DNA from 3 places in the Burkholderia sp. KL41 genome. Region 1 is predicted to be linked to each of the others. Evidence: riboswitches for the same ligand, from Rfam matches in the RefSeq annotation. Region 1 holds a riboswitch; each other region holds the start of a gene.

Region 1 (5,690 bases):
TCGGCCGCGGCGGTCACGTGCGCGCACCCGATGCCGTCCACGCGCCCCTGATAGCGGATGTTGCGGTACGCGAGCGCGAATCCGGACTTCCGGTAGTTCGCCTGCTGGGCCACGACACCATCGAGTCCGATGTTGCGATCGGCGAGGTAACGCATGCCGTGCTGCCAGATTCGGATGCCGAAGCCCTTGCCGCGAAACCCGGGTTTCACGATGTAGAGGCCGATGAAACCAAAGCGTTCGTCGTAGGCGACGGCGGCGAGGCACGCGACGGGCTCGCCACGCCAGACGCCGACGAAGAACCCGGCCGGGTCCGCTTCCCAGAAACAGGAAGGATCATGCAGGCCGGGGTTCCAGCCTTCCGCCGCCGCCCATTCGATCGACATGGCTACCTCGTCGGCCGACATGGTGCGCACGATGAAGTCTTCGTGTTGATCCATGATTCACCCCGGTCGCAGCGCTAGGGAATGCGCGTTGCGTTACGTGAAATGTATCGAGGAAGCGTGAGCCGGCAGCCCCGTGGCTGCCGGCCGGATCATCATAGTCCGAAGAATGGAACGAGTGTGTGATGACCGATGCCGAGCCGAAGCGGCCATGACGGGTTGTATCCCCCACGTTCGGGAAAATCTCCGTCGGCGAAAAACTCATGGATGGAACGTTTCGCCACGCATCAGCATGTCGATGAACTCCCCGATTTTGCGCGCCCTTGTTTCGGGCTTTTTGGCATTCTGTATGCGATACAGGATCGCATAGCGGTTACGGCTGTTCAGGGTTGCGAAGAATTTTTTGGCTCCGGGATTGGCGTCCAGGGCCGCCTGCAGGTCGTCCGGCACGGTCGAGTTGCTGGCCGACGTATAAGCAGCGTTCCAGCGGCCGTCCTTCCTGGCCTTCTCGATTTCGCCCATGCCGGGCGGGCGCATTCTGCCTGCGGCGATCAGTGCTTCGGCCCGGTCCTTGTTGAGTTGCGACCACAGGCTTTTGGCAGTGCGTGGGGTGAAACGTTGTAACCAGTATTGGTCGTTCCCGGCCCGCTTTTGACCATCGATCCAGCCATGGCAGAGGGCGCTTTCCAGCGCCTGTTCGTAGGTGACGGTTCGCTGCCCGGTGCCTTTTTTCGCGAGACGCAGCCATGCGCCGGTTGACGTGCTGCCGTTTTCCCCTAACCAGCTTTCCCATTCGATCTGACTGGCAAACGTGAGCGTGCATTCGGTCATGTCGATGTCCTGAATGGTGAGTACATCTACGGGGAAGGCGTCCGCAGTCTAACAGTGTTGATACGGACATTGACGCCCGTGGCGCGACCGAAAGACCGGCAGATCCGCAGTCACCAGCCCGTAGACGGGTTTGGGTCGCAATACCGTTTCCCATACCCGGTGACGGAAGCATCAAACTCTGCTTCCCGACGGGAGACCTTGCCGCCCACCGCGCCAAGGTCTCCTCAATCACCCGTCAGAACGTGTAACTCACTTTCCCGAACGCCGTCCGCCCAAGCGTGTTGTATCCATACGCGGTCATGTACTGCCGGTCGAACAGGTTCGACACCGTCGCCGACACCGTCAGGTGCGAATTGATCCGGTACGACGCGCGCAGGCCCACCGTCAGGTACGACGGCAGATAGGTCGAGTTGGCCGGATCGTCGAACGTCGTGCCGCCGTAAAGCAGCGACGCCCCCGTGCTCAACGCATGCAGGTGGAGTTCATCCCACGTGTGATCGATGTTGACGCTGACCGTCTGGCGCGGACGGCGGCTGAGCCAGGAGTCGTTGGTCTCGTCCTGCGGATTGAGGATCCCGACCGCGACGCTCACCGGCGTCGAGCGGCCGATCGTCCCCTTGTACGACAGGTCGATGCCGCGAATATGCGCGCGACCGATGTTCATCGGCGAGAACGTCGCCGGGTTGTACGCGATCAGGTTGGTGACCCGCGTGTCGTAGATCGCGGCCGTGAACGTACCGTACGACGTGTTCGCATCGACCGCGGCCTCGACCGACGTGTTGCGTTCCGGGCTGAGATCCGGATTGCCGTAGCCGGGGTAGTACAGGTCGTTGAACGTCGGCAGCTTGAACGCATTGCCGTACGACACGCGCGCCGTATACACCGGCGTGATCGCCCACGACAGCGCCGCGTTACCCGTATTCACCGACTGCCCGGCGATGATTTCATGGCGCCCCGCGAGGAACATCGTCACGCTGCCGAGCGTCGCCGACTGATGCAGCGAGAACGCGGAATCGTTGCGCGTCGGTATGCCGCCCGGCATATCGACCGGCAGGAACGCCTGCTCGCGCGTGAAGTCGTAGGCGAGCTTGGTCTCGCCCGACAGCGGCAGCCCGAACAGGTGGAACCCGCGTTCCTGATGCGTCAACGACGTCGACGTGCTGATGCGCTGCGAATTGATCTGGTCGGTCGGGATGGCCGGATCGCTCGCGTAGAGGAACTGGCGATCGTTCGCATAACCGAACGACTGGTCGAGCTGCGTGTCGGGTGTGATGTCGAGATGGAACGCGATACCGGTCGTCAGCTGATGATCGAGCTGGCGGTTCGCATAACCGCTGTTGTCGTAGGACAGATCGGACCGGTGATACAGCGCGAACGTCGAGATCGACCAGTTGTCGCGCGCGTAGCCGAGGCGCGCATCGAGATCCTGCGCGTGGTACGGGTTGCGGCCGGCCTCATGGTACGGCAGCACGGGCCGCGTCGAGTCGATGCCGGCCGTGTTGTACGAGCGCAGGCCGAGCGAGTAGGTGAGCCCGCCGAGCGCGGCGAGCGGCCCGGTCGACGGCACCGTGCCCGACGTGCGGAGCTGCGTGTCGAACGTCTTGTTCGACCCGCCGCCGAACGACACGGTCGTCTGGTTCGGCTGGTTGGCGGCGCGGCGCGTGAAGAGCTGCACGACGCCGCCCATCGCATTGGCGCCGAACGACGCGGCAGCCGGCCCCGAAATCACTTCCACACGTTCGAACGCTTCGGTCGGCAAGTCGGCCCACGGCGCGATGCCGGTGGTCGGCGAGCCGATCCGGATGCCGTCGATGAACACGGCGACCTGGTTGGCCGACGAGCCGCGGATGCTGACCGACGCGGACGAACCGGGGCCGCCGTTCTGCGAGACGGTCACGCCGGGCAGCGTCGCAAGCGCCTGCGTGATGCTCGGGTCGCTCGGCGACAGCCGGTCGAGATCGGTGCGCGTGAGCACCTGGGTCGTCGCATAACGCTGGTCGAACGACTCGGGCAGGCGCCGCGTGTCGGTCACGTCGATCGTCGGCAGGTCGGTGCCTTCGGCGGCCGGGGCCGGTTGCGAAACCGCGGTGTCGCCGGCGGCGTGGGCGAGGGGCGAGAGGAGCGCGGTCGCGGCGGACGTGGCAAGGAGGTGTCGAATCTTCATGAGGCTGTCGTTGTCGTCGGGCTGCGCTGGCGTCGATCGTGAGCGGGCGGCGGGCAGCACCGGTCTTGTTATCGGTGATCGGGTTATCGCGCGACCGGGCCGGGCAGGCCGGTGTCGCGGGCGTCGGCGCGGCGCACGCCGGCGGACGCAGTCGATGGGGGACGGCACGTGCGTGCGGGCGGGCCGTGCAGGCCGGCGGCGTGCCGGCGCGGCGCTTCCGGTGCGGAAGCGGATGCGGTAACAATGGACATCGGGCGGATCCTGAGGTCGGGCCGTCCATGCAGCGGGCGACCGCCAACGGCGGTGCCTGGCGCTCCGGGACACCCCGCCCGGTGCGGCTGCCTGGACCTCGGGTCGATGGCAGGTCTCCTGGCTCGCGGGTCGTCATTCGTGCGGGCCTTCCCGGTTTCCCAGTGGCACGCAGTGGCACGAATTCACCGCTCACAGTTGCGGGGGCAGCCGCAGATTCGAGGCATGGCCTCTCCTGCGTTCCCTTTTGATCCCGTCTCCGGGCACCATCAGCGCGCAAGGGTAATGGCGTGCGCGCCGCTACGTCAAATATCCGGCGACGCAGGGATGCGAAAAAACGTCATTGCCGGGCAAATCCTTTCGAAATCCTTTCCTTCATGCGTCGGCGCCGCGTTTCATGTCTGATGAAACAGGGTGGTTCGACGCCGTGCGATCGCGCCTGAACCGGCTCGGCGCGACCCCTGTCCACCGGACGAACGCGCGGCGAAACGCCTCCTCGCCGCCGAACCCGAGATGCGCGGCAATCCGCGCGACCGGCCAGTCCGATTCGCGCAGGCAGCGTTGCGCGGCTTCGGCGAGACACTGCTCCTTCAGCGCGTGATAACCGGTGTGCTCGGCCATCAGCCGCCGCCGCAACGTCGCCTCGCTGACCCCGAGCCACGCGGCCGGTTCGGCGAGTGCCGGCAACGCCTGTTCGTGCGCGAGCGCCGCATCGAGGAAACCGCGCACCTGCTGCGTCCACGACACGACGGCCGGTGCCGCATCGATCAGGCGAAACGGAAAATCGACGAGAAACGCGTCGAGCTCGGCCGGCTGCCGGATCACGCGGCACGCGAGCCGCGCCGCATCGAACGCGAAACCGTAGGTCTTGCGGCCCACTTCAACCGGCGCATTGAACAGTCCGAGCAGTGGCATCGCGTCGTCGCGGCGCGGATGGCCGAGCCACACGTCGGTCGGCCGCAACGGCTGCCCGATCAGCCAGCCGAACAGCTGCAGGTAGCAGAACAGCCCGGTCAGGTCGACCAGGCACGCGGCCGGGCTGCGCGTACGCCGCAGCGAATCCATCCGGAACAGCGCACGCCCATCGCGCATCGCAAGCGTCAGGTGACCGGCGCGCGGCTGCAGCATTTCGCAGAACTCGGCCGCACAGCGGATCGCGTCGGCGAGCGTTGCGCAACTCAGCAGGCAGCGGCACATCAGGTCGACTTCGCGCTTGCGCATCGGCGGGTGACCGTCGCCGCGCGCGACCCGCGCCTCGAGCCGCTCGATCGCGTCGCGGTACAGCGCGACGAAATCGCCCGGTGTCGTCGCCGGTCGAGGTGGCTGCGCATCGCGGTCGGCCGGCGGCGCGCCGCTGCGCGTGAGTTCGCTCAGCAGGCGCGCGCCGAGGCCCGGCAGGATACGGCCGCGGGCCGGCATGGCGCGCTGTTTCATGAGTTTCCCGATCTGATCGTTGCGACAGGGGCCGGTGAGCGGGCCGGTAGGGGCCCGCTCATCGCCGCCACGCAAGAATGCTATCCACGCCGGCCACCCGCGGCCTCGCCGGAACGGCGTAGGCCGGCCGCCGATCCTTGTCACGAACGACTACGGACGACACGCGAATGATCCAGATCGTAGACGAAATCACGCTCGCGCCCGAGCGCATTCCCGACGTGCTTGCGCTGCTGCGCGACCGCTACCTGCCGGGCCACGCGGCACGCGGGCTGACGGCGGCTGGCCACTGGGTGTCGCCGCCCGTCGCGGTGCCGGGGCAGCCGAGCACGCTGTGGCTGACCTGGCACGTGGCCGATGCGCCGGCCTACTACCGGATGCGCGCGCTGACGGATGCCGGCGTGGTCGGTTTCTGGATGGCGGTCGACGCGCTGTGCGACGTGCGCCGCCGCCATGTGATGACGGACGCCGATGCGCCGCTGCCCGCGCTGACGGAGGTCGATCATGCGGCATGACACGGCACAGGTGTTCGTGTCGGCGGATTGCGACGCCGGTGGCATCGAACGCGCGTTGCACGAAGCGGCACACGCGCTGGCCGGCGCGAAACGCGTGGTGCTGGCGCGCAATCTGGACGG
Region 2 (5,690 bases), on a different replicon from region 1:
GTTCCTCTTCGCGCGCAAGTCGCGGCCGATGGGCGCCGTGTCCGCGCTGTTCCTGATCGGCTACGGCCTCGCGCGCTTCACGGTGGAGTTCGCGCGCGAGCCCGACGACTTCCTCGGCCTGCTCGCGCTCGGCCTGTCGATGGGGCAGTGGCTGTCGCTGCCGATGATCATCGCGGGCATCGCGTTGATGGTCTGGGCGTATCGCCGCCGCGCGGCGAATGCCGTTGCGTGAGGTGATGACGATGCACGCGCGATCGGCGCGTGCATCGTCCCACGCATTGAAATGAAAAACGCCGGCCTTCGGGCCGGCGTTTTTCATTTCGGACTGCCGCGCGCTGCGCGTTACTTCATCTGCACGGAACCGTTGACGGTGACCGACACGGTGGCCTTGCCGCCTTCGACCGCGATCGGTGCGCTCATCTTCGCGCTGTCCATCGGTGCCGCGGCCATCGCCATCATGCGCGGATACGGCTGCACGTTGCGGCCGCCGCCGACGTTCACGTCGCGGATCGTGTAGCTGCTGTAGCCGAATGCCTTCGCGGCTTCGTCCGCGCGGGCGCGGAACGACTTGATCGCCTCGGTCGTCAGCTTCTGCTCGGCTGCGCGCTGCGCTTCGGGCGACAGCGAGAACTCGACGTTCGCGACCTGCATCAGGTTCGACAACTGGCCGGCCAGCTTCGACGCCGCGGCGAAATCGCGCGATTCGAGCGCGACCTCGGTGCGGCCGCGCCATGCGGAAATCTTGCCGTCGCGATCGGTGCTCGGATAGACGGAGAATGCGCCCGTGTGTGCCGTGACGCCCGATACGCTTTTCGCTTGCGACAGGGCGGCGTCGGCGCGCTGGTTCAATTGCGCGGTGAGGCTGCCCGGATCCTTGGCCTGCTGCTCGTAGAACAGCGTGATGTGGATGATGTCCTGCGGCACGTCGGCGCTGGCCTGCGACGACAGCGACAGCACGCCTGCCGGCTCCGGAAAGTGCGGGTTCGCGGCCTGCGCGTGCGCGGCGGGTGACGCGAGCGTCAGCGCGACGGGAACGGCGGCGGCAAGGGCGAGCGACAGCGCGAGTGCGGATTTCTTGGTCATTGTTGGACTCCTTGTGCGAGGGCGCGCACGCGGATCACGCGTGCGCGACGCGGGCGTACCGCGCGACGAAAAAACGACGGCCGGCTTGATCGGCCGGCAGCGGTTGCTTAGGCCGCGCGAAAGTGCCGCGAGTTCCGTGGCGGCGGCGCGTACTGACCAGATTTGACGTTCGGCGTGCGCCTACTTCATCAGCTTTTCGGTGATGAACCGCCATTCGGCGCGCGTGACGGGCGTGATCGACAGCCGGTTGCCGCGTGCGAGCACGCGCATGTCGGCGAGTTCGTCGTGTTCGCGCAGCGCGGCGAGCGGCACGAGCGGCGATTTTTTCACGTAGCGCACGTCGACGAGCAGCCAGCGCGGCGCTTCCCGGGTCGACTTCGGATCGTAATAGGGGCTTTTCGGATCGAACTGCGTGGGGTCGGGGTAGGGTGTCGACGATACTTCGGCGAGGCCCGCGATGCCCGGCTCGGGGCAGCTCGAGTGATAGAACAGCACGCCGTCGCCGATCTTCATCGTGTCGCGCATGAAATTGCGCGCCTGATAATTGCGCACGCCCGTCCACGGCAGCGAGCGCTGCGGTGCGTTGGCGAGATCGTCGATGCTTGCTTCGTCCGGTTCGGACTTCATCAGCCAGTATTGCATGGATCGTGATCGACGCAGAAAGAGGCTGCTACAAAAGAAAACGGCACCGGGCTTCGCCCGATGCCGTTGGATAGGCCCCCGCCTTGGCCGCTAGGCCGGCATCCTGAACCTGAGGTTCAGAATTGGTCGCAGTTAGCAGCACTTCGGGTACATCAGACAGAGTGACGCGCGCGCCCGTGCTACAAATTTCCGCAACCGTGCACATGGCATTGGTTCAAGGAATATATGACCTTGGCGAACCAGGCAGGGAAGCTGACTGAACTGTGATTCGATGCGCCAATTTGACCACCGTTGATCGCCGAGATCAAGGGGAATCGACGCATCGATTAAAACGTTACTGCGTCTCGTGCTGTGCGAGCACCGCGCCGAGCTGTTCATTCATCTGGTGCATTGTACGACGGATTTCCTCCGCCGGAAATGCTTCACCGTGCCGCACGCTCGTTTGCAGCCGCAGCAATTCGGAAGCGAGCGACAGCGCCGCCATCACGGCGATGCGATCGGTGCCGCGTACCGAGCTGTTCGAGCGGATTTTCGACATTTCGGCGTCGACGCGCGCGACCGCTTCGAGCAGTGCCGCTTCGGTCTCGGCCGAGCAGGCGAGCCGATAGGCCTGACCGAGAATCGAGACTTCGATCTGCTTGGTGCTCATGCATGTTCTCCGTGGCTGGCCGCGTCATCGCCATCCGTACGCGCCTGCGCATCCAGCAGGTCGAGCTGGTTGTCGGCTTGCTCCGCACTTTTCGAGCGCGGCAGCTTTTCGAGAATCGCGTTCAGTTTCACCTGGGCGTCGTCGATCTTTGCCGACAGCGTGTCGCGCTCGGCCGCGAGCGCATTGCGTTCGTCGCGCAGTTGCGCGAGTTCCGCGCGGACCGTGTCCGCGTCCGCGCGCAATTGCGCGACCTGCTCCTCGAGCGCGAGCCGTTCCGAGTGATAGCGCTTGTTCAGCGAAATCAGACGGCCAATATTTTGAGATAGGGTTTCGAGTTCGTTGAGCATTTGCTGCGTCCTCTAAAGACCCAGCATTTTAGCGCGGAATAACGCGCAAACCGACATCTGTAACGTTTCCAGTCGTAACACCCCTGCTTCTTGCCGCGAATCGGCGCGTCACGTGCGTGCCCGGATGCTTCCTTGACGCTCGTGCGACCCGCTCCTAAACTGGCGCCGCCTCGGTGCTCGCGCGTGCAACGCGCGGTTAAACGGGAAGCAGGGCGCGGGCTCCGCCAGGACGCCGCCAACCTGCGCTGCCCCCGCAACGGTAAGCGGCCGCGTTGCATGACGCAGGCCGGCTCGGGCGCGTTCCGCATGCACGTTTCGCATGCGGACGCGGGCCACTGCGCGTCTTCGCGCGGGAAGGCGAGCCGGACCGCCGCCAGCCCGGATACCGGCCGAGGCGGGGAGCCCGCACGGGCTTCGTGACGCGCGGCCTGCGGGGAAGCGGGGCGTGCAGTGCTTCACGGGATTGATCTTCGATGCTGACCCCAATCGTCGGCGGCGCCGATTTCTGCCATCTTGATGACGTTCTCGAACCGGGCGACCACCGGAAGGTCGTCGCGCGCGTCGACCACCTGACCGCAAGGATCACGAGCTTGGGTATGCCTGCAACACGCTGCACTGCGCCGATGTCGCGCCCGGCCCGCAGCGGTAGCGCGCCGATGCGCGCAGTGTCGTCCGTCGCGCGGAGGGCCGCATGAGCGCCGTGCGCGCCACCGCGATCTGGGCCGCATTGGCCGCGGCGGTCGCATTGCTGTTCGTCGCGTCGCTGTCGATCGGCAGCGTACCGATGTCGCCGTGGCAGGCGCTCGCGTCGCTCGTGCCGCATGGCGGCGACGCGCTGTTCGCCGACATCGTCCGCACGCTGCGCCTGCCGCGCGCGCTCGCGGGCTTCGCGTGCGGTGCGCTGCTCGCGCTGGCCGGCTCTTTGTTGCAGGTGTTGCTGCGCAACCCGCTCGCCGATCCGTACGTGCTCGGCGTGTCCGGCGGCGCGGCCGGCTTCGCGCTCGTCGCGATGATCGCGGGCGGCGCATGGTGGCTCGTCGATGTGTCGGCGTTCGCCGGCTCGCTCGTGTCGGTCGTGCTCGTGCTCGGACTCGCGCGCCGCGAGCTGGGGCGCGGCGAGTCGCGCGATGCGTCGCCGCGGCTGCTGCTCACGGGCGTCGTGATCGCGGCGGGGTGGGGCGCGCTCGTCACGCTGCTGCTGTCGCTCGCGCCCGATGCGCGGCTGCGCGGCATCATCTTCTGGCTGACGGGCGACCTGAACGGCGTGAGCACACCGTGGTTCGCGTGGGGCGCGCTGCTGCTGGCCGCGTGCATCGCACTGCCGGCCGCGCCGCAACTGAACGTGCTGCTGCGCGGCGATGCGACGGCGCTCGCGCTCGGCGTGCCGGTCGCGCGCCTGCGTGTGCGGATCTATCTCGTCGCATCGCTGGCCGCCGCGGCCGCAGTGACGACCGCCGGCACGATCGGCTTCGTCGGCCTCGTCGTGCCGCACGCGCTGCGGCTCGCATTCGGCAACGACCAGCGGATGTTGCTGCCGGCCGCGATGCTCGCGGGCGGCGGTGGCGTGATGGCCGCCGACCTGCTCGCACGCACCGCGATCGCGCCCGCGCAACTGCCGGTCGGCGTGATGACCGCATTGATCGGCGTGCCGGTGTTCCTGTGGATGTTGCTCAGGAGGCCGATGCGATGACCCGTGCCGCATTGCGCGCCAGCGGCGACGAGATGAGCTGCGCGGCCGTCGGCCTGACGCTGAAGGCTGGCGCGCGCACGCTGCTCGATAGCTTCACGCAGGCGTTCCGTCCGGGCGAGATCTGGTGCATCGCCGGGCCGAACGGCGCAGGCAAGACGACGCTGCTTGCGACCCTCGCGGGGCTTCAGCCGCCGGCCGGCGGACACGTCGAGATCGACGGCCGGCCGCTTTCCGCATGGCCGCCCGCGCAGCTCGCGCAGCGCCGCGCACTGATGCCGCAGCAACTGCACGACGCATTCAGCGCGACCGTGTTCGATACGGTGTTGCTCAACCGCTTTCCGTATCTCGGCGGCTGGGGCTGGGAGCGCGACGGCGACCGCGCGGCCGCGCGCGACGCGCTGGCGACCTTCGACCTGACCGCGCTTGCGTCGCGCGACGTGCTGTCGCTGTCGGGCGGCGAGCGGCAGCGCGTCGCGCTGGCCGCGACGCTGTGCCAGGACGCGCCGTTGATGCTGCTCGACGAACCGCTCGCGCATCTCGACCTGCATCACCAGATCGATTGCCTGACCGCGCTGGCCGCCTGGCTCGACGCGGGCCCGCGCGCGGTGCTGTTCTCGTGCCATGATCTGAACCTCGCGCGGCGTTTCGCGACGCATGCGCTGTTGCTCGACGGCCGTGGCCACGCGTGGGCCGGCCCCGTGCACGACGTGCTGACACCCGAGCGCGCGAGCGACGCGTTCGGTTATCCGCTCGTGCTGATCCGCGAGAACGGCCGCGACGCGCTGCTGCCGGCGTGGCCCGAGCGACAATGACGTTTCCTTTTCCGATGCGCGGTGCACGCCGCGCCCACGACACGGCTTCCCGATGACGACCCCGACCCACTTCCCGCCCGCGATCGCACCGCTCGACGACGTGCTGCGCAAGCGCCTGCAGCATGTGATCGACCACAAGACCAAGCCGCCCGGCAGCCTCGGCCAGCTCGAGGCAGTCGCGCTGCAGGTCGGCCTGATCCAGCACACCGAGCGGCCGGTCGTGCAGCGTCCCGTGATGATCGTGTTCGCCGGCGATCACGGGATTGCCGCCGAAGGCGTGAGCCCCTATCCGCAAGCGGTGACCGCACAGATGGTCGCGAATTTCCTCGCCGGCGGCGCGGCGATCAATGCGTTCTCGGGCGTCGCGCAGAGCACGCTCGAGATCGTCGATGCGGGCGTCGCGTCGCCGCTGCCGCTGTCCGACCGCCTGGTGTCGCTGCCGGTCGCGCGCGGCACGCGCAACTTCG
Region 3 (5,690 bases), on a different replicon from region 1:
GCACGACGTCGACCTCGGTATGCGGGCAGCGATACGCGAGCCCCTTGAAGCTCACCGCGCGCGTGACGATCCGGCCGTCGACCTCGGGCAGCGCGATGTGCATCGCGATGTCGCGCGCATGCAGGCCCTGGTTGTCGGCCACCCACGCGTCGCGATTGCCGCCGGACAGGATCACCTGCAATACCGGCGCGTCCCCGGCGAGCACGTCGTGTTCCGGGCTGTCGATCGCGCCGGCCGCGAACGCGGTCGTGTTCAGCACGAGTGCGACGTCGTGCGTGTCGCAGAGCTGCGTGATGACTTCGCGGCTCACCGCATCCTTCAGCGACGTGACCGCGATCGGCAGCGGATTCAGCCCCTCCTGAACGAGCGCATCGGCCAGCGCGTCGAACACGGCCGTGTTCGCGGCCTGCCAGTGCGCGCGATAGAACAGGATCGCGACGACCGGTGCGCCCGGCGTCCAGCGCGGCCGCCAGTCGTCGACGCTCGCGCGGTTGCGCGCCGGGTGATACAGCGCGGCGGCCGGCAACGGGCGCGGCGGTTCGGGTTCGTCGCCGAAGCCGAGTGTGTGGAATGCGATGCTGCGCAGCAGCGCCTCGGCGTTGTGCACGCCGCCTTCGCGCAGGTAGCGCCACCACAGCCGGCACAGGCCGGGCGCGACGGTGCTTTTCGCGACGAGGTTCGGGTCTTCCTGCAGGTCGCCCGAGAACATCGCGAGCTGCTGCGCGCGCTTCGACGCGAGCGACACGGCCTGCTCGATCCCATACGGCCAGTACGCTTCGCCGCCGAGATGATCGATCACGACCGCCTTCGCGTGCTGCAACACGTCGTCGACGTAGAAATCGACCGACGCCGGCTGCCGCAGGAACGTGACGTTCGCGAGCCGCACGCTCGGGAAGCCGGCCGGCAGGTGCGGCACGACGCTGGCAAGCAGCGACAGCGTCGTGTCGGCCGAGCTCAGGATCACGATGTCGGCCGGTTGCTGGTCGATCCGGACGACACCCTGCGTATCGTCGACGAAGCCGCCCGGCGTGGTGCGCAGCAGATGCATCGTGCGTTACGCCTGTTGCGGTTCGGCCGCGCACGCGGCGTCGAACGCGCGTTGCAGCACGGCCGCGTCGAGATCCTCGCCGATCAGCACGAAGCGGCTCGCGCGCGTTTCGCCGTCCTGCCAGCGGCGGTCGAAATAGCTGTCGAAGCGGCGGCCGACACCCTGGATCACGAGCCGCATCGGCGCGCCGGGCAGCGCGGCGAAGCCTTTCGCGCGGTAGATCGTATGCGCTTCGACGACGCGCTGCAGCGCGGCGATCGTCGCCTCGCGCGTGCCGGCGTCGCCGGACACGACCACCGAGTCGAAATCGTCGTGATGGTGATCGTGATCGCCGTCGTCGGCCGAGCCGTGATGGTCGTGGCGCAGGTGGATCGTTTCTTCCGACGCCGATTCGAGGCCGAGCAGCATCGCGAGATCGAGCTCGCCGCGCGTCGCGCGCACGATCTTCACCTGCGGCGGGATCTCGTCGCGAATCGCGGTTTCGATCTGCGCAAATTCCGCATCGCCGACGAGATCGGCCTTGTTCACGATCACGAGATCGGCGGACGACAGTTGATCGGCGAACAGCTCGTGCAGCGGCGATTCGTGGTCGAGGTTCGGGTCGGCGCGGCGCTGCGCGTCGACGGCCTGCGGGTTTTCCGCGAACTGGCCGCTCGCGGCGGCCGGCCCGTCGACGACGGTCACGACCGCGTCGACCGTGAAGCTGTTGCGGATCGTCGGCCAGTTGAACGCCTGCACGAGCGGCTTCGGCAGCGCGAGCCCGGACGTCTCGATCAGCACGTGGTCGATGTCCGCGCGACGCTCGACGAGCGCTTCCATCACCGGATAGAACTCTTCCTGCACGGTGCAGCACAGGCAGCCGTTCGCGAGTTCGTAGAGCTGGCCCGACGCTTCGCCCTGCGCACCGTCGGCATCTTCGCAGCCGATGCCGCAACCCTTGAGGATTTCGCCGTCGATGCCGAGTTCGCCGAATTCGTTGACGATCACCGCGATGCGGCGGCCTTCGGCGTGTTGCAGGATGTGGCGCATCAGCGTCGTCTTGCCGCTGCCGAGAAAGCCCGTGACGATCGTGACGGGAAGCTTGCGTAGGGTCATGGAATATCCAGGTTGGTAAGGGAGAGTCACGCCGAGATCGTCACGTCGATCTCGTCGTAGCGCTTTAGCCGGTAGATCAGGGCCGACACGAGCCAGCAGGCGAGGAACAGGCCGATCACGACATAACCGAGCATGCCGAAGTGCGACGCCACCATCGACGCGAAGTCCCACACCGGGCCCTGCAGCGACAGCTTGTCCGCGAGCAGCGCAAGCACCTCGATGCCGCCGATCAGCGCGGCGACCAGCACCGACACGAAGGTGATCGTCATGTTGTAGTAGATCTTGCGGATCGGCCGCACGTACGCCCAGCGATACGCACCCATCATCAGGATGCCGTCGGTCGTGTCGACGAGCGTCATGCCGGCGGTAAACAGCATGGGCAGCGCCATCACCGACCAGAACGACAGGCCGCCCTGCACCTGCGCCGCCGAGATGCCGAACAGCGCGATCTCGGTCGCCGTGTCGAAGCCGAAGCCGAACAGGAACCCGACCGGATACAGGTGCCAGCTGCGCGACACGAGCCGGAACAGCGGACGGAACAGGCGCGCAAGCACGCCGCGCTGGTTCAGCAGCATGTCGAGATCGGCGTCGACGATCGGCTCGCCGCGCCGCGCGGCGCGAAACGTCCGGTAGACGGAAATCAGGATCAGCAGGTTCGCGATCGCGAGCACCAGCAGGAAGAACGCCGATACGCTCGTGCTGATCACGCCGCCCCACGCTTTCATGCTCTCGAAGCGCGCGAGCGACGCGGCCGTGAGCGTCACCACGACCGACATCACGATCACGACCGTCGAGTGGCCGAGCGAGAAGAACAGGCCCGCGCCGAGCGGGCTGCGGCCCTCCTGCATCAGCTTGCGCGTGACGTTGTCGATCGCCGCGATGTGGTCGGCGTCGACCGCATGACGCAGCCCGAACACGTACGCGAGCAGCGCGGTGCCGAGCAGCACGGGCTGGCCGTGGAAGGCGGCGAATGCCCAGATCCACGCGCCTGCGTTGAAGGCGATCAGCAGCGCATAGATCGCGACGATCTTGCCGCGCAACCCGGACGGACTGTCGTTGAACAGGCGAAACAGCGAATCGGGCATGACGCTCCCTTGCGAACGGTCGACATGAAGAATGCCAACACGGCCGTCGCTGCGCGGCCCCGCGCGATCCGGCCCTTCGTCGCACCGGAACATGCGCGCTCGCGCAGGCGGCCGGACGTCGGGAATCGGGAAACGCTCGGGTGTCGGGCACGCTGCGGCCGTGGACGATGCGCCGCCTCCCCGCGGCGCTGAACCCCAACGTTTAGGCCGGTATCCGGGCTGACGAACACGCCGCTTCGCCTTCCCGGATGCGCAAGGCATCCAGTGGCGGTCGTCCGCATGCGCGCGGCATGCGGCGAAGCGGCGTTGCATCGCGGCGGGCACGATGCGTTCGCTTACCGTTGCGGGGGCAGCACAGGTTGGCTCGACTGCGATGCAGGCAGGCTCCCTGTTTCCCGTTTAACTGCGCGCGCCGGAGCGGCGCGCGCGAGCACCAAAACGCGTGCGAGTGTAGGCGCCGGGGGCGGGAGCGTCAAGGCGACGAGCGGCCAGGCCGGCCGGATGAACCGGCGGGCAGCGATCCGGCGCGGGTTTGCCGGGGAAATCGTTCGACTGTCTGACGCACCCGACAACCCGTGCGGGATCGAGCGCGAAGCAGTACGACTCGCCATCCGAAGCGGTTTTTCAGAATTGACGGCCGTTCACGTTGTCCGCAATCGCAAGGCCAGCGCCGCAGCAGGTGCAGCGTGGGGTTGCGCGCAGAAACGTTCATTCTCTTTGGAGATTCGGATGATTGACGTTGCGCAGCCGATATTCGATTGTCCGCTTCAGACAGTTTTCGATGATCGAGATAAACCACTGCGACACATTCGTTCAGACCATGAATATTGTCCGATTGTATGTGGCCATCGCCGTATGGCTGTCGATGGCGCTCTTGTTTCCGTTTGCCCTGAAGGGGATGGATTCCCCTCTTGCAACGGTCGCGAAAGTACTGATGTGGTCGTACTGCATTCTGCAAACGCTACGGGAATCGAAGCGGTGCTTGTGAAGCAGCCCGCTGCGACTAAGAGCCGATCGCGTATATCGCACCTGTTTCGCAATCGGCATCGAGCCGCATCGGCCGCCGGCGCACTGGCCGGTGCCGCGGTCTGTGGCCCGAATCGCGGCGGCATCGGCGGCAGTTCCGGCTCGTCCGGAGGCGCGGGCGGTTGCCGAAGCCTTACTTGAAACACCTGGCGACTGTGCGCCGCCGCGCTTTGCGGGATCGGGGCATGGCTTTCATTTGCTCGGCGACATGTTCGCCGAGCGTCGCAAAGACCGACGACGGGTGAGCGCCCACCCCGCATGCGTTTGCGCCGGTGCGCTGTGCTATCGTATGCGCCGCGTTCGGTGCTCGCATGCGCATTCCGTGCATGCAGTTAAACGGGAAACAGGAGGCGGATCGTCGCCCTGCCTGTGCTGTCCCCGCAACGGTACGCCGCCCGCGCGACGCGCTTCCCCGCGCACGCGCCCATGCCGCCCACGATGCCACTGCCCTTCCACCGGGCGGGAAGGCTGCGGCCTGGCAAGCGGCCAGCCCGGATACCGGCCGACGCAAGGGGCGAGCCCGACGCTCGCCGAACGCCCGATCCGCGGGGGACGGATCGGGTGCGCATTCCGCCCGCGTTCGCGCGGGCTTCGCCCGATCCGTTATGCGTTGCCTGTCTGCCGGCCGCCGATGTGCCGCCCGCCTTCCCCTTTCCACTGTTTCGACACGGTGCGCGCCGTGCCGCGCCCGATGAGTCGCGCGTGGCTCATCGGCGCCGGCCCCGGCGACGCCGACCTGCTGACGCTCAAGGCCGTCCACGCGATCGGCTCGGCCGACGTGCTGCTCGTCGACGATCTCGTGAACCCCGACGTGCTGCGCCATGCGCGCGCCGACGCGCACATCGAGCACGTCGGCAAGCGCGGCGGCCATGCCTCGACGCCGCAGGAGGCGATCGTCGCGGCGATGCTCGCGCACCTGCGCGCGGGCCGCAGCGTCGCACGGCTCAAGGGCGGCGACCCGTTCGTGTTCGGCCGCGGCGGCGAGGAACTGGCCGCGCTCGGCGCCGCGGGATTTCGAGTCGAGGTCGTGAACGGCGTCACGGCGGGCATCGCCGCACCAGCCGCGCTGGGCATTCCGGTCACGCAGCGCGGCGACGCGCAGGGCGTGATCTTCGTCACGGGCCACGGCGCGGGCGCCGACGAACCCGACTGGCGCGCGCTCGCGGCCACGCGCATGACGATCGTCGTCTACATGGGCATCCGCCGGCTCGACACGATTGCAGCCGCGCTGCGCGAAGGCGGCCTGCCCGGCGACACGCCGTGCGCGGCGATCGAGAACGCGACGCGCCCCGAACAGCGGCACGTGCTCGCGACGCTCGACACGCTCGTCGAACAGGTCGGCGCGACCGGCATCGGCTCGCCGGCCATCGTCGTGATCGGCCGCGTCGCGGCGTTCGCCGACGATCCCGCGGTACGTGCCGCACTCGGCAGCCGCA

What was found. A riboswitch is a leader RNA that binds a small molecule or an ion and turns the genes downstream of it on or off. The one in region 1 is predicted to bind cobalamin.
Region 2: it holds a riboswitch for cobalamin, as region 1 does, so the genes downstream of both, PQB87_RS13815 (hypothetical protein) here and PQB87_RS25600 (TonB-dependent receptor domain-containing protein) in region 1, are expected to answer to the same signal.
Region 3: it holds a riboswitch for cobalamin, as region 1 does, so the genes downstream of both, PQB87_RS08900 (HoxN/HupN/NixA family nickel/cobalt transporter) here and PQB87_RS25600 (TonB-dependent receptor domain-containing protein) in region 1, are expected to answer to the same signal.

What each region holds. Positions count from the first base shown of each region.
Region 1 is NZ_CM174447.1:1,804,086-1,809,775, forward strand. It holds gene PQB87_RS25590 (GNAT family N-acetyltransferase) at 1-437, opposite strand, end outside; gene PQB87_RS25595 (YdeI/OmpD-associated family protein) at 642-1,211, opposite strand; gene PQB87_RS25600 (TonB-dependent receptor domain-containing protein) at 1,447-3,375, opposite strand; cobalamin riboswitch at 3,718-3,910, opposite strand; gene PQB87_RS25605 (helix-turn-helix transcriptional regulator) at 4,000-5,058, opposite strand; gene PQB87_RS25610 (hypothetical protein) at 5,226-5,570, shown strand; gene PQB87_RS25615 (Dabb family protein) at 5,560-5,690, shown strand, end outside.
Region 2 is NZ_CM174446.1:2,934,859-2,940,548, reverse strand. It holds gene lgt (prolipoprotein diacylglyceryl transferase) at 1-232, shown strand, start outside; gene PQB87_RS13840 (SIMPL domain-containing protein) at 343-1,083, opposite strand; gene PQB87_RS13835 (EVE domain-containing protein) at 1,264-1,725, opposite strand; RNA gene ssrS (6S RNA) at 1,797-1,978, opposite strand; gene PQB87_RS13825 (cell division protein ZapA) at 2,060-2,374, opposite strand; gene PQB87_RS13820 (hypothetical protein) at 2,371-2,721, opposite strand; cobalamin riboswitch at 2,876-3,129, shown strand; gene PQB87_RS13815 (hypothetical protein) at 3,195-3,416, shown strand; gene PQB87_RS13810 (FecCD family ABC transporter permease) at 3,413-4,411, shown strand; gene PQB87_RS13805 (ABC transporter ATP-binding protein) at 4,408-5,223, shown strand; gene cobT (nicotinate-nucleotide--dimethylbenzimidazole phosphoribosyltransferase) at 5,276-5,690, shown strand, end outside.
Region 3 is NZ_CM174446.1:1,915,145-1,920,834, reverse strand. It holds gene cobN (cobaltochelatase subunit CobN) at 1-1,048, opposite strand, end outside; gene cobW (cobalamin biosynthesis protein CobW) at 1,055-2,143, opposite strand; gene PQB87_RS08900 (HoxN/HupN/NixA family nickel/cobalt transporter) at 2,170-3,228, opposite strand; cobalamin riboswitch at 3,417-3,681, opposite strand; cobalamin riboswitch at 4,538-4,775, shown strand; gene cobA (uroporphyrinogen-III C-methyltransferase) at 4,886-5,690, shown strand, end outside.